3 regions of the Ligilactobacillus acidipiscis genome follow, and region 2 is predicted to be linked to each of the others. Evidence: predicted binding sites of a transcription regulator. Region 2 holds the regulator's gene; each other region holds the start of a gene.
What was found. The regulator CtsR, encoded in region 2, represses protease genes until heat stress. The targets are predictions, from matches to a motif close to TTGGTCAAAAAAGGTCAAANA.

Region 1 (5,594 bases), 610 kb from region 2:
CGCTTACTTTTAACATAGATATTACAGTCATCCGCATAGCGTACAAATTTATGTCCTCTTCTGGTCAATTCTTTGTCCAGCTCGTTCAGATAAATATTTGCTAGTAATGGTGAAATATTGCCACCTTGCGGTGTACCTTTAGCGGACTTCTCGAAAAATCGACCATTCATAACACCACTCGTCAAGAACTTACGAATCAAATGCAAGACCCATGGCTCACTAATGTAATTTTCAACAAATTTAATTAGTAAATCATGGTTCACATTGTCAAAATAGGACTTTAAATCAAGGTCGACCACGTAGTGATAACCCTGATTATAATAAGCAACCACCTTTTTCACAGCACTTTGTGCACTGCGGTGTGGTCGAAAACCATAACTATTATCTGAGAATACTTTTTCAAAAATAGGAGACAGTTGCTGTTGTAACGCCTGTTGAACCACACGGTCAACGACCGTTGGGATTCCTAACTGACGTTTCGAACCATCTGGCTTAGGAATCTCAACTCGTTTGACAGGTTGGGGTTCATAGCTTTCGGTTCGCAAGGCCTCGATTAGTTTTACGTTATTCTCTTTCAAGTATGGGCCAAGTTCCTCAACGGACATGCCGTCAATTCCTCCAGCCCCTTTATTACGCTTGACATGGACAAAGGCCCGATTTAAATTATTCCGGTCTAAGACCTTCTCACGTAATAAGCCATTTTGAGTTCTCTTTTCACCAGAAACAACGCTACGCGCTCCTGTTTGCTCTGACCCTTCCAGGGTTACCCTCCGCAGGTAGTCAGCTTTATTTTCTGTTTTCTGCGATTGTCGTATTGTTTCCACCTCCAGGATGAATCAAAATTATTGTTGTTCAGCCCTTCACCATTACTGGCTACTATGGCCTCGGCTGACTTCTGTCATGGACAACTCAACATTACTATTGAGCCTGTTCCTGCCAGAAATAACTTCCAGCTTGAGAGAACTACCATGACAGACCTCCCCGGGTAAGAGCAGTAGCTTTCGCATCAAACCGTTGGCTTTACTGTGACGGTTTCGAGTGGTCAGGGACTTCGATTTGTTAAGCAATCTCATCCCACCGTTTCCAGCCTTTTAGCCACTTCTTGTTCATCGATTCGATGTTTCGTCTAGGACTTCCTTCAGATTCTACCTCACGATAGACACCCTTGTCTTCGACTCGTGATACCGGCCACTACGGCTCACAGCGGACTTACACCGCCTAGTTACTGCCCATGCCGGGCGCACCCAAATAAAAAAGCGTTGCACTTCTAACAACGCTTTTTGTTTGGCTTTTTTACAAATTTTTAACGTCCCTTATGATTTTGTTTCCACTTTTTCTTGGGAATCAAAAATCAAGTTTTCCTGCTCACCCAAACTAATCTCAACCGTTGAACCCGGCATGATCTTACCAGCTATGATCTGCTTAGCTAACGGTGTTTCAACATAATCAGTGATGAATCTTTGTAGTGGCCGTGCCCCATACGCAGGTTCATAGCCATTCTTTGCTAACCATTCTTTTGCTGGATCAGTAATCGTTAAGTTGATGTTTTGGTCGTCCAAACGATCTGACAATAAGCCGATAAACTTGTCTACGATTTGTTTGATAGCAGTCATTGATAATGGAGTAAACATAATAATGTCGTCTACCCGGTTTAAAAACTCAGGCTTAAAATGTTCCTGCGCTAATTTCATAACTGCAGCATGGGTTTTAGCGGAAATTTTACCATCTTCTGAAACTTGATCTAACAAAATATCTGAACCTAGATTAGATGTCATGATCATGATGGTGTTTTTGAAATCAACTGTTCGTCCTTGACTATCGGTTAACCGACCATCATCTAATACTTGCAACAAAATATTAAAAACGTCAGGATGAGCCTTCTCAATTTCATCTAATAAAATAATGGTGTATGGATTACGACGCACGGCTTCGGTCAGCTGACCTCCTTGTTCATAACCTACATATCCAGGAGCAGCACCAACTAAGCGGCTAACCGAGATTTTATCCATATATTCACTCATATCTAAACGGACCATGTGTTTTTCTGAATCGAATAGGTTTTCAGCCAAGGCTTTGGCTAATTCTGTTTTACCTACACCGGTCGGGCCGAGAAACATAAAAGAACCGAGTGGCTTCGAAGGATCTTGTAAACCAGCACGTGAACGTAAAACTGCATCCGAAACTGCATCTACAGCTTCACCTTGGCCAATGATCCGCTGATGCAAGCTATCTGATAAATGAAGTAATTTTTGTCGCTCGCCTTCCACTAACTTAGACACTGGCACACCGGTCGAACGGCTTACAACTGCCGCAATTTCGTTTTCAGTAACTGACTCTTCCACTAACCAGTCATCGGGGCGATCACTCTTTTCTAAATCTGCTAATTCTTTTTCAAGTCGTGGAATAGTTCCATGTTGTAATTTAGCTGCTTTTTCTAAATCATACTGGCTTTCAGCATCTTCCAACTGATGTTTAGCGCGATCAATCTCAGACTTTTTGTCGCTGACTTTCTTAATATCTTCTTTTTCGCTTTCCCACCGCATTTTTAGCCGGTTGTCTTTTTCGTGTTCATTGGCTAATTCCTGCTGTAGTTCGGCCAAACGTTTTTTCGATGCTTCATCAGTTTCTTTCTTTAGCGCTGCTTCCTCAATTTCAAGTCTCATGACCGTTCGATTGACCTGATCTAGTTCAGTCGGTACAGAATTCATTTCGACACGGATCTCAGCACATGCTTCGTCAACTAGGTCGATTGCTTTATCAGGTAAAAAACGATCCGTAATATAACGATCTGAAAGTGTAGCTGCCGCAACCAAAGCACTATCATGGATCCGCACGCCATGGTGGATCTCATATCTTTCACGCAAGCCGCGTAAAATAGCTATCGTATCATCAACTGTCGGTTCCTGAACAAGGACCTTCTGGAAACGACGTTCAAGTGCTTTATCTTTTTCTAAATTCTCACGATATTCATCCAAAGTAGTGGCACCGATCAAATGCAGTTCTCCTCGGGCTAACATTGGTTTTAAAAGATTACCCGCGTCCATACTGCCTTCTGTTTTTCCTGCACCAACAATATTGTGAATCTCATCGATGAATAAAATGATTTGGCCTTCACTTTTCTTTACTTCTTTGAGAACTGATTTAAGACGTTCTTCAAATTCGCCACGGTATTTGGCTCCTGCTATCAAAGCACCCATATCTAAAGAAAAGATAGTTTTATCTTTTAAATTAGCCGGCACATCATTTTTAACGATCCGTTGTGCTAGTCCTTCAATGATCGCTGTTTTACCAACACCAGGTTCACCGATCAAAACCGGATTGTTTTTGGTTTTGCGTGAAAGGATCCGGATCACATCTCTGACCTCTTCGTCACGACCAATGATTGGATCTTGTTTGCCGGAACGTGCTTCTTTAACTAAGTCAATCCCATATTTTTCTAATGCCTTATATTGTGCTTCCTGGTCTTTAGATGTCACGTGTTCTCCCCCTCGCAAATCAGCAATAACTGCTTGTAACTTTTTCTCAGTAAGTCCGTTTTGCTTTAAAAATTCCGTTAACGGATGATATTTCAATTGCATCAATGCCAAAACAAGTGTGTCGATCGCAATATATTCATCACCCAGCTTTTGTTTTAACTGGTCAGCATTTTGCAGTAAGTGAGCTAAGTTTTGGCTGATTGATTGACCGTAGGTTACATTCCCCGACACCACAGCAATTTTGTCCAGCTCTTGATCGATTTCTTTTTCAAAAGCAGCAACATTAAGGCCTGCCTTTTGATATAAATCAGCTGCAAATTCGCCAGGTTGAATCAGAAATTTAAATAAATGGGCAATATCGATCTCCTGGTGCTTCCGAGTTATCGCTATTTGTTGTGCCTGACCGATTGCTTCTTGCACCGCATTTGTTAAGCTGTCGTTATTCATATCCCTTATCCCTCCTTGTAAATTTTTACTTGTTTTAAGAAGATTTATTTTTGATAATTTAGCAATTTATTTTGCTACTTTCTATTATACAAGATATAAATTTAGATGCTAGCAAAAAGTCTTACCTTCTTTGACCAAATTGTTATATCAGTAATTATAGGGGGTTATACGGCGTGATATTATAATTTTATCTATTCGGGTCAATTGTCTTTACAGGATCGTTCTATTAAAATAATTTTCTTGATGCATAATTGATCCTCGATTTCTTTTCAAATCTAAGAAGTGAATCTCAAAATAACCTTAGCAAATAACATGGTCCCTTACTTTATTTAATATTTACCGATACAAAATACAAACCACACTACATCGACCTCTAGTAAAGTTTATTTGTAAGTTTGTTATGATACCTTCAGCCTTTAAAATTAAATAAAGTTAATTAAATTTAAATGAACAGTATAAACCTGAATTATTCATACTTTTTGTCTTAAATAAAATTTGGCGCAAAATAACCGTGGTCTCAGAAAAAAGCTTTTTTTGTTAGTTTTGCGGTCGTATTGCTTAAAAAAGGGCAGACTTCACCCTTTCCCTAGAAAATATATTTTATTTTGTGAGTTCACAGCGGGTATATTTTAATGTTTTGGATCTTAAACAGTGTCTGCCAGAATAATTTATCAAACACATTGGTCTGGGATAAATGGACCCAGATCTGATGGGCGTGGTGCGTGACCTTAGCTGCCAAATGAAGTAATTTAAAGCGGATGGTCTCGACCTGAGCGTGTTTAAGTTCCGGTGGTAAAACCAAGTTCTTCATGGCTTGGAGTATATTGTAAGCCGTGCCAGCCACCAACATGCGAAACTCATTGGCGTTAAAGCTGGAACTGTCCGTTTTATCAAAATGAAAACCGCGTTTAACTTCTTTGATCAAGTCTTCCATTGAACCACGTTGTTGATAGAGGGCAAAGACTTGCGGACCACTCAATTCTTCCAAGTTGGTCACGATAAACTCATGGTCAAACAGTAAATTTCCCGCTGGCCGAGTTGATCTAATGATCACCCGATAAGGGCGTGGCCAACTTTGGGGACAGTAATCCTGCAGGACATGCCATTGGACTTCAGTTTCGCTGAAGTCGTGGTCGCCCACTTGGATCAAGCGCTCAGCCCGACTTTGGAGTTGGCGGTTCGCTTTCATGCGGATCACGAATTTAGCCTGTTTTTTATCACAGGCACGGTAGATCCCTGGCGCTGCGAAACCAGAATCTCCCCGCACGAGGACATCCAAAGAAGACTGGTCATAGGCCCGTAGGCCCCGTAATAAGAATTTAGTCGCTCCCTGTGAAGTATAGCGATTGCCTGGACGTAATTGGGCATTCAATAAGCAGCCCGATAAAGCATCGAAAGCTAGTAATGGATGATAACCGTTAGTCTGATAATGACCGTTATAAGCACTTTTTTCTTGGTTACCAAATGTATCAGCATGCGTGGAGTCGAGGTCAAGGATCAGCTGATGTTGATTCAGCTGGCCCAGGACTAAGTGCGCCAAAGAGATCATTACAGACTTGACGGAGAAAAGGCCTGTCGCCGAGACGTGATTGATAAAACGTGAGAGCGTCGGTTGGGAAGCGACTGCTTGTTTTAGAGCTAAGTTGAAATCAGCCGCTTGGGCCAAGGTGT
Region 2 (5,594 bases):
GGGGGATCGCCCCCTGTGAGGGTAGGTAGCTGCCGCGCTTTGTTTTTGGAGGATTAGCTCAGTTGGGAGAGCGTCTGCCTTACAAGCAGAGGGTCATAGGTTCGACCCCTGTATCCTCCATTTTTCTTGAGTCGTTAGCTCAGTTGGTAGAGCATCTGACTTTTAATCAGAGGGTCGACAGTTCGAGCCTGTCACGACTCATTGCTTTTTTTGCGGGTGTGGCGGAATTGGCAGACGCGCTAGATTTAGGTTCTAGTGTTTTTTAACGTGGGGGTTCGAATCCCTTCACCCGCACCATTTTAATGCCGACTTAGCTCAGTTGGTAGAGCATCTGATTTGTAATCAGAGGGTCGGGCGTTCGAATCGTCTAGTCGGCATATGCGGAAGTAGTTCAGTGGTAGAACATCACCTTGCCATGGTGGGGGTCGCGGGTTCGAATCCCGTCTTCCGCTTCGCTGGAATTTTCAGTGAATTAAATTATAATAGACTTATATGCACCCATAGCGCAATTGGATAGAGTGTCTGACTACGAATCAGAAGGTTGTAGGTTCGACTCCTACTGGGTGCATTTTTTATCGGGAAGTAGCTCAGCTTGGTAGAGCACCTGGTTTGGGACCAGGGGGTCGCAGGTTCGAATCCTGTCTTCCCGATCACTACAATATATCAAAGATAGCTTTATGACAGAGTAATTTGTTATTGAAGTTGTCTTTTGTGTTATTTGCATATGTTCAACGGGAAGTAGCTCAGTTTGGTAGAGCGCCACGTTCGGGACGTGGAGGTCGCAGGTTCGAATCCTGTTTTCCCGATAACTTTGAAGGCAGACGTTTTTGAGGGACTTTGTCAAATAGTGTTGATGGCCCATAGAATTCTATCTTTATGGTAGGGTTCTTTTTTTACTGCCATAGCTAGATTAAAGTGTTTGGGTTGGGAGGCAGGTGCGGGTCCGAAGCGTAGCGAAATGGGCCCGCACCTGCCTCCCACAGTGTTGACCTAAATTTTTTATCTTAGGCATGGATCAATTTGATGCGGATAAAGAAATGCCTTAAGTTACTGAATCCGTAACAGCTACGTTTAAGTTCTTTGATCTTGCGATTGATCCCCTCTAACGGCCCATTAAAGTAGTCATAGAGACAAGCGTTCCTGATCCCTAAGTAGTTCTTTTGAATGGTCCTCATGACGGTATCCATTTCAGTACCATTGGGACGGTAGTTCATAACTAATTGTTGTAAAGTAGCCCGATCGCGGTTGCGAATAAAGGTTAAGATCGTTTGATAGGTCTGATAGTTTTCTGCGAACTGTGGAAAATTCTTGAGTCCCAGATCGACCACATTTTGGGCAGTCGTGTATTCATTTAATCCCCGATAATATTTAACCTGGGAGGTCTCAAGTTGATTTTCAGCTAAGTGGAATAAGCGCCAGTTGCTTTTTAAAACTTTATAGTTGCGGTCGTGGTGGTCGTTGATCCCTTTTAAAACACGCAGCCGTTCATGGTCAAGTGCCCGACCCGCTAACTGAACAATATGGAAACGGTCAAAGACGATCAGGGCGTTAGGAAAAAGACTACGGACGAAAGTCTGATACTGCGCATTCAGATCCATGGTCACCAGTTGAACTTTTTGACGCTCAGAAAGTGTATAAGTATTGGTGAAATACTCGCGGATCGTCTGCGAGAGACGATCTGGCAATAAGGTGACCAAATCATGGGTTTTTGCGTCAATGCAGATAAAAGAAAAGCAGTTCTTAGTTGAACGAAATTCGTCAAAACTGAGAGCTGTCGGCAGCTCTTTGGGCGTTACTAAAGCTCGCTGATCCTTATACAAGATCCGTTGAACCGAGGAAGCTGAGATTCCCACGGTCTGGCTGATCGTTTTGACTGGCAGTGAGTTCTTAGCCAAAGTCGCGATTTCGTGGACTGCTTGGCGGGTGATCGAGTGCCGAGGTGGAGCGAGCTGCGTCTGCGCGCTAAAAGTATGGTGGCAAGTCCGGCACAGATAACGCTGTTTGCGCAAGTTCATGCGGAGCGGTTGTTCACCTAGGCTGGGTAGTCTCATCTTGGTCAGGCGGGTCCCATTCTGAACGATATTCGTGGAACCACAATTAACACAGCGTTCGACGGGGTAAGTCAGCGTAGCTGAAAGCAGTTTTTCGTGAACTCCGGCCTGTGAAAAATCAGTACAAGCTGAAATTTTGATATTTGGGTCTTGGATATTGAGTAAATTTAGGATAGAATCAGTTTGGGACATCATTTATACCTCGCTTTGATTTGGTTTTGTCGCTTTAATCGTAGCATATGAGGACAAATGATGTCCTTTTTTGTACAAAAATAGTGCTGATGAACGCTCATCAACACTAAAAAGTTTAGACCCGTTTTTGACGCCTGTCTTTTTTGTGGCCTAATTTTTGAGAACAGCGAGCAAGGATCTTATTTTGTGCGTTTTAGTTGCAATTTTTTGAACTATGGCCATAATAGAGCATCTGATCAATGTTTTATAGTGAACGATTTGCAGCTGCGGCATGTAATGGATAGCTGTAAGGGACTGAAACATCAAAATGTTAGATAAAGTACCTTGGTTTATGCGCTGAGCGGATCGTATTTTGATAAGTCCTAGGAGTAAGAAAATAAAAACATCAGCGTTAGTGGGGTTAAGAAAAAACGGCCCAAGAAAGACCGTCGTCAAAAGAAATGACAGCTATCGCTAGAGATAAATATAATAAAATAAGTTAGCTTTGTTTCCATGGGTTACTCGCTTTGATTAGTGGTAGTTTAAACAACTCAAAGAAAATACTTGCGGTCAGATCATTATAAGGAGTACAATTTGTCAGCGTGATTTGAAAGATATTTAAACAAATATGGCATTATCTTTGCAATTTGACCATGTTTCCATATATAATAATAGTCAATATTAGTCAAAGTTGGATAATAAGGAATGTGGTTTAAATGCAAAATCGCAACATATCCGATATTATTGAGAAGTATCTCAAAAGTATTTTAGCCGATTCGCAAAAAATAGAGATCAAGCGTTCTGAGATCGCGGAGCAATTTGATGTTGTTCCTTCTCAAATCAACTATGTTATCAAAACGAGGTTTACGATCCAAAATGGATATTTAGTTGAGAGTAAACGCGGTGGCGGCGGATACATTCGGATCGCAAAAGTCAATTTGATCGACGACACCGATGTTTTGGACCAACTGATCGATCTTATCGGAGAAAGTATTACTTCTGGTAAAGCTTTGCAGATCATACAAAGTCTTTACGAGGATAAGTTTTTGACACAAAAAGAAGCAAACCTAGTATTAGCGACTATGGATCGGACGACTTTAGATTTTGCCGATAAACGTTTGGAAAACGCGGTTCGTGCACGGATCTTAGTTAGTGTTTTAAATCGCTTAAGGTGTGCAGATTGATTTGTATCTTGTGATCGTAAAAAATAGCTTAAGTAAAGAAGTCTTCTTTTTTAAAGAAAAGAATTTTTGCTTTAAAAAACCTGACTATATAAGGGGGACTTGAAATGAATGAATCATATACTCCTAGTGCTAAAAGAGTTTTAGAACTCGCACAAGTCAATGCAAATGGCTTTAGGCATCAGGCCATCGGTACGGAACACTTGTTGCTGGCCCTCGTTTCTGAAGAACAGGGGATCGCCCATAAAGTTCTGGCACAATTCGTGATCACGCCCACTGATATCAAGGAAGAAATTGAACGCTTGACAGGTTATGGCACTTTGAAAAGACAAGCACCAGACAATTACTTGCCATATTCACCTAAAGCAAAGAAAATCTTGACTCGTGCCGTTGCTCAAGCAGAATTGTTAAATTCCGAAAAGATCGGGACAGAGCATATTTTATTGGCTTTACTTGAAGATGACGATATTTTGTCATCACGGATCTTGGATAGCTTAAATATCGACATTAAGCGGATCAGACAAACAGTTTTCAGACAGTTGGGGATCAGCCAGACTCAAGTTCGCAGAAATGCGAAGAAAAAAGACAAGGTCGAAGGAACACCTACCTTGGATGGTTTGGCTCGTAACCTAAATGAAATGGCTGAAAATGGTCAGATCGATCCTGTTATCGGCCGACAAAAAGAGGTCACCCGTGTGATCCAGATTTTAAGCCGACGGACTAAAAATAACCCAGTTTTACTGGGGGAGCCAGGTGTTGGTAAAACGGCTATTGCTGAAGGCTTTGCCCAAGAAATCATTAATGATAATGTGCCGGTAGAGCTTACCAACAAACGGGTCATGATGCTCGATATGGGCTCATTAGTTGCTGGAACTAAGTATCGTGGTGAGTTTGAAGATCGACTGAAAAAAATTTTGGATGAAGTTTACCATGACGGCAATGTCATCTTGTTTATCGATGAAATGCATACCTTGATCGGTGCCGGCGGTGCTGAAGGTGCGATCGATGCTTCTAATATCTTGAAACCTGCCTTAGCTCGTGGTGAAATGCAAGTCATTGGAGCCACGACTTTGGATGAATATCAGAAATATGTTGAATCAGACGCTGCTTTGGAGAGACGATTTGCAACGATCATTGTTGATGAACCAACTCCAGAAGAAACAGTTGATATTTTAAAAGGCTTGCGTCCGAAGTATGAAAAGCATCACCAGTTGAAATTATCTGATGAAGCTTTGCAGGCCGCAGTTAAGATGAGTGATCGCTATATTACTAACCATTTCTTGCCGGATAAAGCCATCGATTTGATGGATGAATCTGCTGCTCGAGTTCATATTGCAGCATCTGGCGGCCAACAAAAACTAGCTCGGGCCTCGCATAAGTTAAAAGATGCCAAGGCCGCTAAAGAACAAGCTTTAGTTGATGAAGAATTCGAGGATGCTGCAAAGTACCGTAAACAGGAATTAAAGTGGAAAGAAAAGCTGGCTAAGTTAGAGGCACAAGAAGAAGGACAAGACGGTCATTACACTAAGGAAGTTGGCGAGGAAGATGTTGCTAACGTTGTTTCTGAGTGGACCGGTGTCCCGGTTACTCAGTTAACTAAGAGTGAAAGTGATCGGTTAGTCAATCTGGAAAATATCTTGCACAAACGTGTCATCGGTCAAAATGAAGCAATTGCTGCTATTTCTAAGGCCATTAGGCGTGCTCGCAGCGGCTTAGGCGACCCGACTCGTCCGATCGGTTCGTTTATGTTCTTGGGGCCGACTGGTGTCGGTAAGACTGAATTGGCTAAGGCGTTGGCCGGGGCAATGTTTGGTGATGAAGACAATATGGTCCGGATCGATATGAGTGAATACATGGAGAAATATTCAACCAGTCGTCTGATTGGTGCTCCTCCGGGCTATGTTGGCTATGATGAGGGTGGACAGCTTTCTGAAAAGGTCAGAAATAAGCCGTATTCAGTTGTTTTACTCGATGAAGTTGAAAAAGCTCACCCTGATGTTTTCAACATCTTGCTGCAAGTTTTAGATGATGGTTTCTTAACAGATTCCAAGGGACGCAAGGTCGATTTTAGAAATACGATCATCATCATGACATCTAACTTAGGTGCCACTGATATCCGTGATAAAAAGGAAGTTGGTTTTGGTGCCAAGGCCACTACTGATGAATATCAGGCAATGTCTGATAAGATCAA
Region 3 (5,594 bases), 190 kb from region 2:
GTGCCTGAACCTGACCGACCCCGATCACTGTAAATTTATGAGGATCTAAGCCATGTTTAGCACGCAGTTTATTTTTTTGCTCCTGCTTCAACGGATAAAATTCTTTTTTAGATACAAAATTAGGGATATAGGTGATCTTATTCTTAGCGATCCCATATGCAACTAATTTTGGAATAAACGACGGATTGACCACTACCAAAGCGTCCATCCTCTTATAAAAAGAAATCATATATGAATTAAAGACCTTGGCAGCCAATGCGGGCATTTGCAGACTGCCCTTCATCGTTTCCGGCAAAAAGTGAACGTAACCTACCTTCCGACCACTTTTCGGCGAAAATGTCGATAAGTAAAACTGCGGGTCGATCGTGTGATAATGACTAACGTCAGCACTGCCAAAACGATTAACGATCAAGTTTATCTCGGTCGGATAATGTTTTTCCAATAAATCGATCAATTCAGAGTAAGCGCTGCCCACTCCTTGTCCGTCGACTTTAGCCGCGGACGAATACATACGGATTGTTAACATGTTGATCGCTCCTACACAAAACTTTAAATACTTTCTCTTGAACGACTCGCTTGAGCCTCAGCAAAGAAAGTAAAACTATCCTGATAAAACTGCATGATCTGTTCGCCAAAATTTTCTGCCGAAATACTGGCAATTTTTTCCTCGCGAAACCTTTGATCATTAAACTTGGCCGGTTCATTCAAATATTTGACCACTTCTTGGACAAATTGCACTGGGGTTTCAAAAATAGTCCCAATATTTAAGTTATCCAACAAATCATCTGTATATGGGCCACTAGCAGCAACAACTTTTAAACCGGCAGCAATGGCTTCGATAAAAGTTAATCCCTGTGATTCTGAAATAGAAGTAGAAACAAAGAGATCTGCCATATGATAATAAGCAGGTACATCATCGTGATCGATCTCTCCAGTAAAAATGATTTTGTCAGTCAAACCCATCTGCGCAACTTGTTGACTTAGTTGGTCCTTAGCTGGACCATCACCGCAAATCATCAATTTCACTCCTGGGACTTGTTTTTGGATCTCAGGGAATGCATCAATCAACCGATCAATATCCTTTTCATAGGCGACTCGACTCAACGTTAACATTAAAGGCGTCTTCGAAGAAATATCATATTTTTCCCGTAACTTCGTATTTTTTGGCCCAGAAAATTTTCTGACATCTACTCCTGTGGGAATAACCGAAATCGGCTCTTTGACACCATAACCGGTCAAAGTATCCAAGACACGGGTACTAGGTGCGACTATTCCCGCCATGTGCTCGCAATAAGTTTTACTGAGCTGTTTAACATGCGAAGGCCGTAAAACTTTGCCTTTCATCACATAATGTAAATAATCCTCATACATCGTATGGTAAGTATGCACGCATGGGATCTTCAAATTTTTAGCAACAAACTTGCCGATCATTCCCATTGAAAATTCTGTCTGTGTGTGAACCAGATCCAAGTTGAGCTCTTTGGCGATCTCATACGCTTGAAAAAGACCACGGACAGCGATCCTGCGATCCGTAAACGAAATGAAAGGAAGACTCGTAAATCGAAAAACATTTCTTTCAAAAACGTTTTGATCGACCTTAGGGTCCGTTGTTGTAAAAATGTACACATTATTCCCCAAACTCTCTAGTTGTTCACGCAATGTTTTGATCGAAGTCGCAACACCGCTGACTTGCGGATAATATGTATCTGTAAATATACCTATATTCACGGTGATCCCCCTTAGTCTGAATAATAGTCAAGTATCATTATATTGTTTTCGACAACTATAAGCAACTAAATGCCTGTTAACACAATCTTTTCTTAAACAATTTATTTTAAAAACGACAAAGCTGATTATACAGTCTTCCACTTACTTGTCAAACTGTTTACAACAAAAAAAGCTCGAATAAGCCCACAAAATGCGAGTTATTCGAACCTCTAATTTATTTGTAATTAGTCAGTATACTTGTGTACTAAATCAACAACTTCTTCAGTTGTTTCACATTCAGTCACAGCTTTATCAGCTAATTCTTTCATCTTGTTTGTGTCAAGTTTCTTCAACAAGCTACGAGTCTTCAAAATTGAAGTTGCACTCATTGAATACTCATCTAATCCTAAACCTGCAAGCAATGGAACAGCGACTTGATCGCCGGCCATTTCACCACACATGCCAGTCCATTTGCCTTCCTTATGGGAAGCATCGATGATATTCTTGATCAAACGTAACAATGAAGGATTATATGGTTGATACAAGTATGAAACGTGTTCGTTGCCCCGGTCTGCAGCCATTGAGTACTGAATCAAGTCGTTAGTACCGATACTAAAGAAATCAGCGTATTTAGCTAACTTGTCAGCAATCATTGCAGCTGCAGGGATCTCCATCATCATACCAACTTCGATATCATCAGAAACCTTAACACCGTCAGTAACCAACTTAGCCTTTTCTTCTTCAAAGACAGCCTTAGCATCTTTGAATTCTTTGACTGTTGCGATCATTGGGAACATGACTGCTAAACGGCCATAGGCAGAAGCACGTAACAAAGCTCGTAACTGTGTCCGGAAAATATCTTGGCGATCCAAAGAGATCCGGATAGCACGATAACCCAAGAACGGATTTTGTTCTTCAGGTAATGGCAAATAAGGTAATTTCTTATCGCCGCCAATATCCATCGTGCGCACAACTACTTGTTTGCCATTCATACCTTCAACTGCTTGTTTGTATGCTTCAAATTGGTCATCCTCAGATGGCAACTCGGAAGCATCCATGTATAAGAATTCAGATCTGAATAAGCCAACTGCTTCGGCACCATTATCAGTGGCACCTTCAACATCTTTTGGAGTACCAATATTGGCACCAAGAGTAACTTGCTTACCATCAGCAGTAACAGACTGTTCGTTTTTCAACTGAGCCCATTCTGCTTTTTGTGCGGCAAAGTCGTCAGCTTTTTGCTGATATTCTTTTAATTCAGCATCACTTGGGTCAACTAAAGCATCACCATTAATACCATCGATGATCACTGTTTGATCAGCTTTAATGTCATCCGTAGCGGAACCGGAACCAACAATAGCTGGGATCTCCAGTGTCCGTGACATGATTGCAGAATGTGATGTCCGTCCACCAATATCAGTGATAAACCCTTTGACATACTTACGGTATAATTGAGCTGTATCAGATGGTGTCAAATCATGAGCTACAATGACAACTTCTTCATTGATCAAAGCAGGACTCGGTAAGGTAACACCCAGTAAATGACTCATCAAACGTTTCGTAACATCACGAACATCACCAGCACGTTCTTGCATGTAGGCATTATCGGTCATACCTTCAAACATTTGAATGAACATGTCAGTCACACTCTTGACTGCAGCTTCTGCGTTAACTTTATCATTCTTGATTTTATCACTGATCTGACCCAACATTTCTGGATCAGAAAGAATGGTCAAATGCGCCTCGAAAACCTGTGCTTCTTCATCACCCAAATTTTCAGCAGCTTTAGTTTTAATGACCTCAAGCTCTTTTTTCGAAGCTGCAACAGCGTCGTTTAAACGAGCAATTTCAGCTTCTGGGTCATCAATTTTTGTCTCGGAAAATGATAAATCGGGTTGCACAAGCATGTAAGCTTTAGCTGCGGCAATACCATCACTGGCTGCTATCCCTTTCAACATTTTCGTCATTATTCAGCAAGTCCTTCCTTTTTCATTGTCTCAGCAACTGCTGCAATAGCATCTGCTTCATCTGCACCTTCGGCAGTAATAGTTACGTCTGAACCTTGGCCAACGCCCAAAGACATAACACCCATGATCGACTTCAAATTAACTGATTTGTCGTTGAATGCCAATGTGATGTCAGAATTGAATTTGCTTGCTGCCTGTACCAACAAAGTAGCAGGACGAGCGTGAATACCTGTTTCTGCAATTACGTGAAAGTCTTTCTTTTCCATTTTAAACCATTCTCCTTTGAGTATAAAAAATTGTTGAGCTTGACCAATGAAAAGTGAGACAAATTTTCCGAACACGTTTACATTTAAAACTGTCCATAAAATGCTACTTCATGGTAAAACTCGCTAAAAAAATAATACCATGTATCATGTGATAAAACAAGTTTGTTTTGCTTTCCAATCATATGAGTTCACGCGATAAAGCGCTAAAATCAAAGGTTCTGCGTGTAGCTAATGTTTAAACAAGGTGCTACCCTATGCGATTGTATTTTCATAGTTTTTCATTAATTGAATTGAAAACTATCTTTTGCACAATTCATTTTCATCATATTAAACTACATCTTACAGATAAAATAATCTTATTCATGCTCCGATGTGTGATCATAGTGATAGACAGCTCCACCGCCGCGTTTAGCACTCCCCACAACTTTTTTGCGATGCGAATACTCCATCAAAACTTTTTGAAAGTCCATAAATTCGTCCGTATTGATCTCGAATTCCTCTAATTCACCCGAACGTATCTGCTCTAACATCTGCTGATAATCTTTGCTCATAACTGCCCCTTCTTTCCTTATTTAATTCCGAATGCAATTATAGCATGAAAAACAAATATTTTTCTAAGCGTATAGCTTGAAGTTTTCTCAGAACTTTGTATAATAAAACCATAAAGGTCAAAGAAGGTCAAATGTTTTTGACTTTCAAAACCTGATCTTACGAAAGGTCGTGAAAAAATATATGTTATGTCAAAATTGTCATCAGAACCCAGCAACGATCCATTTGACAACTAGTATCAACGGTCGGCAAACTTCGATCGATCTTTGCCAAAACTGTTATCAGAAGTTAAAAGATCAAGCTGGGAATAACGGTCGTTCTAGTTCCATGATGCAAGATCCATTTGGTTTTGGTAACCTAGACGACTTATTCCGAGCAATGTCTAGTGACCAACAAGGTGCACAAAGACAAGGACAAGTTCCGCCAACTCAAGCTGCTGGCGGTAATGGCCGCAATAACGGTAGCAATACGATCCTCGGTCAGTATGGCCTGGACCTTACTAATGAGGCTCAAAATGGCAGGATCGACCCAGTGATCGGTAGAGATAAAGAAATTGAGCGCGTGATCGAGATCTTAAACCGGCGAACAAAAAATAATCCAGTCTTGATCGGTGAAGCTGGTGTTGGTAAAACAGCTGTTGTTGAAGGCTTGGCCCAAAAAATTGTTGATAATGATGTTCCGCAAAAATTGCAAAATAAAAAAGTTGTCCGCTTAGATGTTGTTTCACTCGTTCAGGGCACGGGGATCCGTGGTCAGTTCGAAGAGCGGATGAAACAATTAATGGATGAATTGAAAAAAGAGAAGAATACGATCCTCTTTATTGATGAAATTCATGAGATCGTGGGTGCTGGCAATGCCGAAGGCGGTATGGACGCGGGTAACGTTTTGAAACCAGCCCTGGCTCGTGGCGAACTGCAATTGGTCGGTGCTACAACATTAAATGAATATCGGACGATTGAAAAAGATGCTGCCTTAGCTCGTCGTTTACAACCGATCCAAGTCGATGAACCTTCAGTTGAAGAAACGATCAAGATCTTGCAAGGGATCAGTGGCAAATATGAAGATTATCATCACGTTAAGTTTTCTGAAAAATCTTTGGAAGCTG

Region 1: clpB (ATP-dependent chaperone ClpB) is a predicted target of CtsR. The motif match lies at 4,041-4,061, and genes of this name have one in related genera.
Region 3: BQ5903_RS08050 (ATP-dependent Clp protease ATP-binding subunit) is a predicted target of CtsR. The motif match lies at 4,605-4,625, and genes of this name have one in related genera.

The regions. Positions count from the first base shown of each region.
Region 1 covers NZ_LT630287.1:1,302,101-1,307,694, reverse strand. The annotation lists gene ltrA (group II intron reverse transcriptase/maturase) at 1-815, opposite strand, end outside; gene clpB (ATP-dependent chaperone ClpB) at 1,314-3,923, opposite strand; gene BQ5903_RS06000 (IS1380 family transposase) at 4,537-5,594, opposite strand, start outside.
Region 2 covers NZ_LT630287.1:1,911,697-1,917,290, reverse strand. The annotation lists rRNA gene rrf (5S ribosomal RNA) at 1-38, shown strand, start outside; tRNA gene BQ5903_RS08975 (tRNA-Val) at 48-120, shown strand; tRNA gene BQ5903_RS08970 (tRNA-Lys) at 129-201, shown strand; tRNA gene BQ5903_RS08965 (tRNA-Leu) at 213-297, shown strand; tRNA gene BQ5903_RS08960 (tRNA-Thr) at 305-377, shown strand; tRNA gene BQ5903_RS08955 (tRNA-Gly) at 381-452, shown strand; tRNA gene BQ5903_RS08950 (tRNA-Arg) at 495-568, shown strand; tRNA gene BQ5903_RS08945 (tRNA-Pro) at 577-650, shown strand; tRNA gene BQ5903_RS08940 (tRNA-Pro) at 733-806, shown strand; gene BQ5903_RS08935 (ISL3 family transposase) at 1,005-2,246, opposite strand; gene BQ5903_RS08930 (CtsR family transcriptional regulator) at 2,939-3,406, shown strand; gene BQ5903_RS08925 (ATP-dependent Clp protease ATP-binding subunit) at 3,511-5,594, shown strand, end outside.
Region 3 covers NZ_LT630287.1:1,724,730-1,730,323, forward strand. The annotation lists gene BQ5903_RS08025 (glycosyltransferase family 4 protein) at 1-526, opposite strand, end outside; gene BQ5903_RS08030 (glycosyltransferase family 4 protein) at 550-1,728, opposite strand; gene ptsP (phosphoenolpyruvate--protein phosphotransferase) at 1,953-3,674, opposite strand; gene BQ5903_RS08040 (phosphocarrier protein HPr) at 3,674-3,940, opposite strand; gene BQ5903_RS08045 (hypothetical protein) at 4,297-4,491, opposite strand; gene BQ5903_RS08050 (ATP-dependent Clp protease ATP-binding subunit) at 4,673-5,594, shown strand, end outside.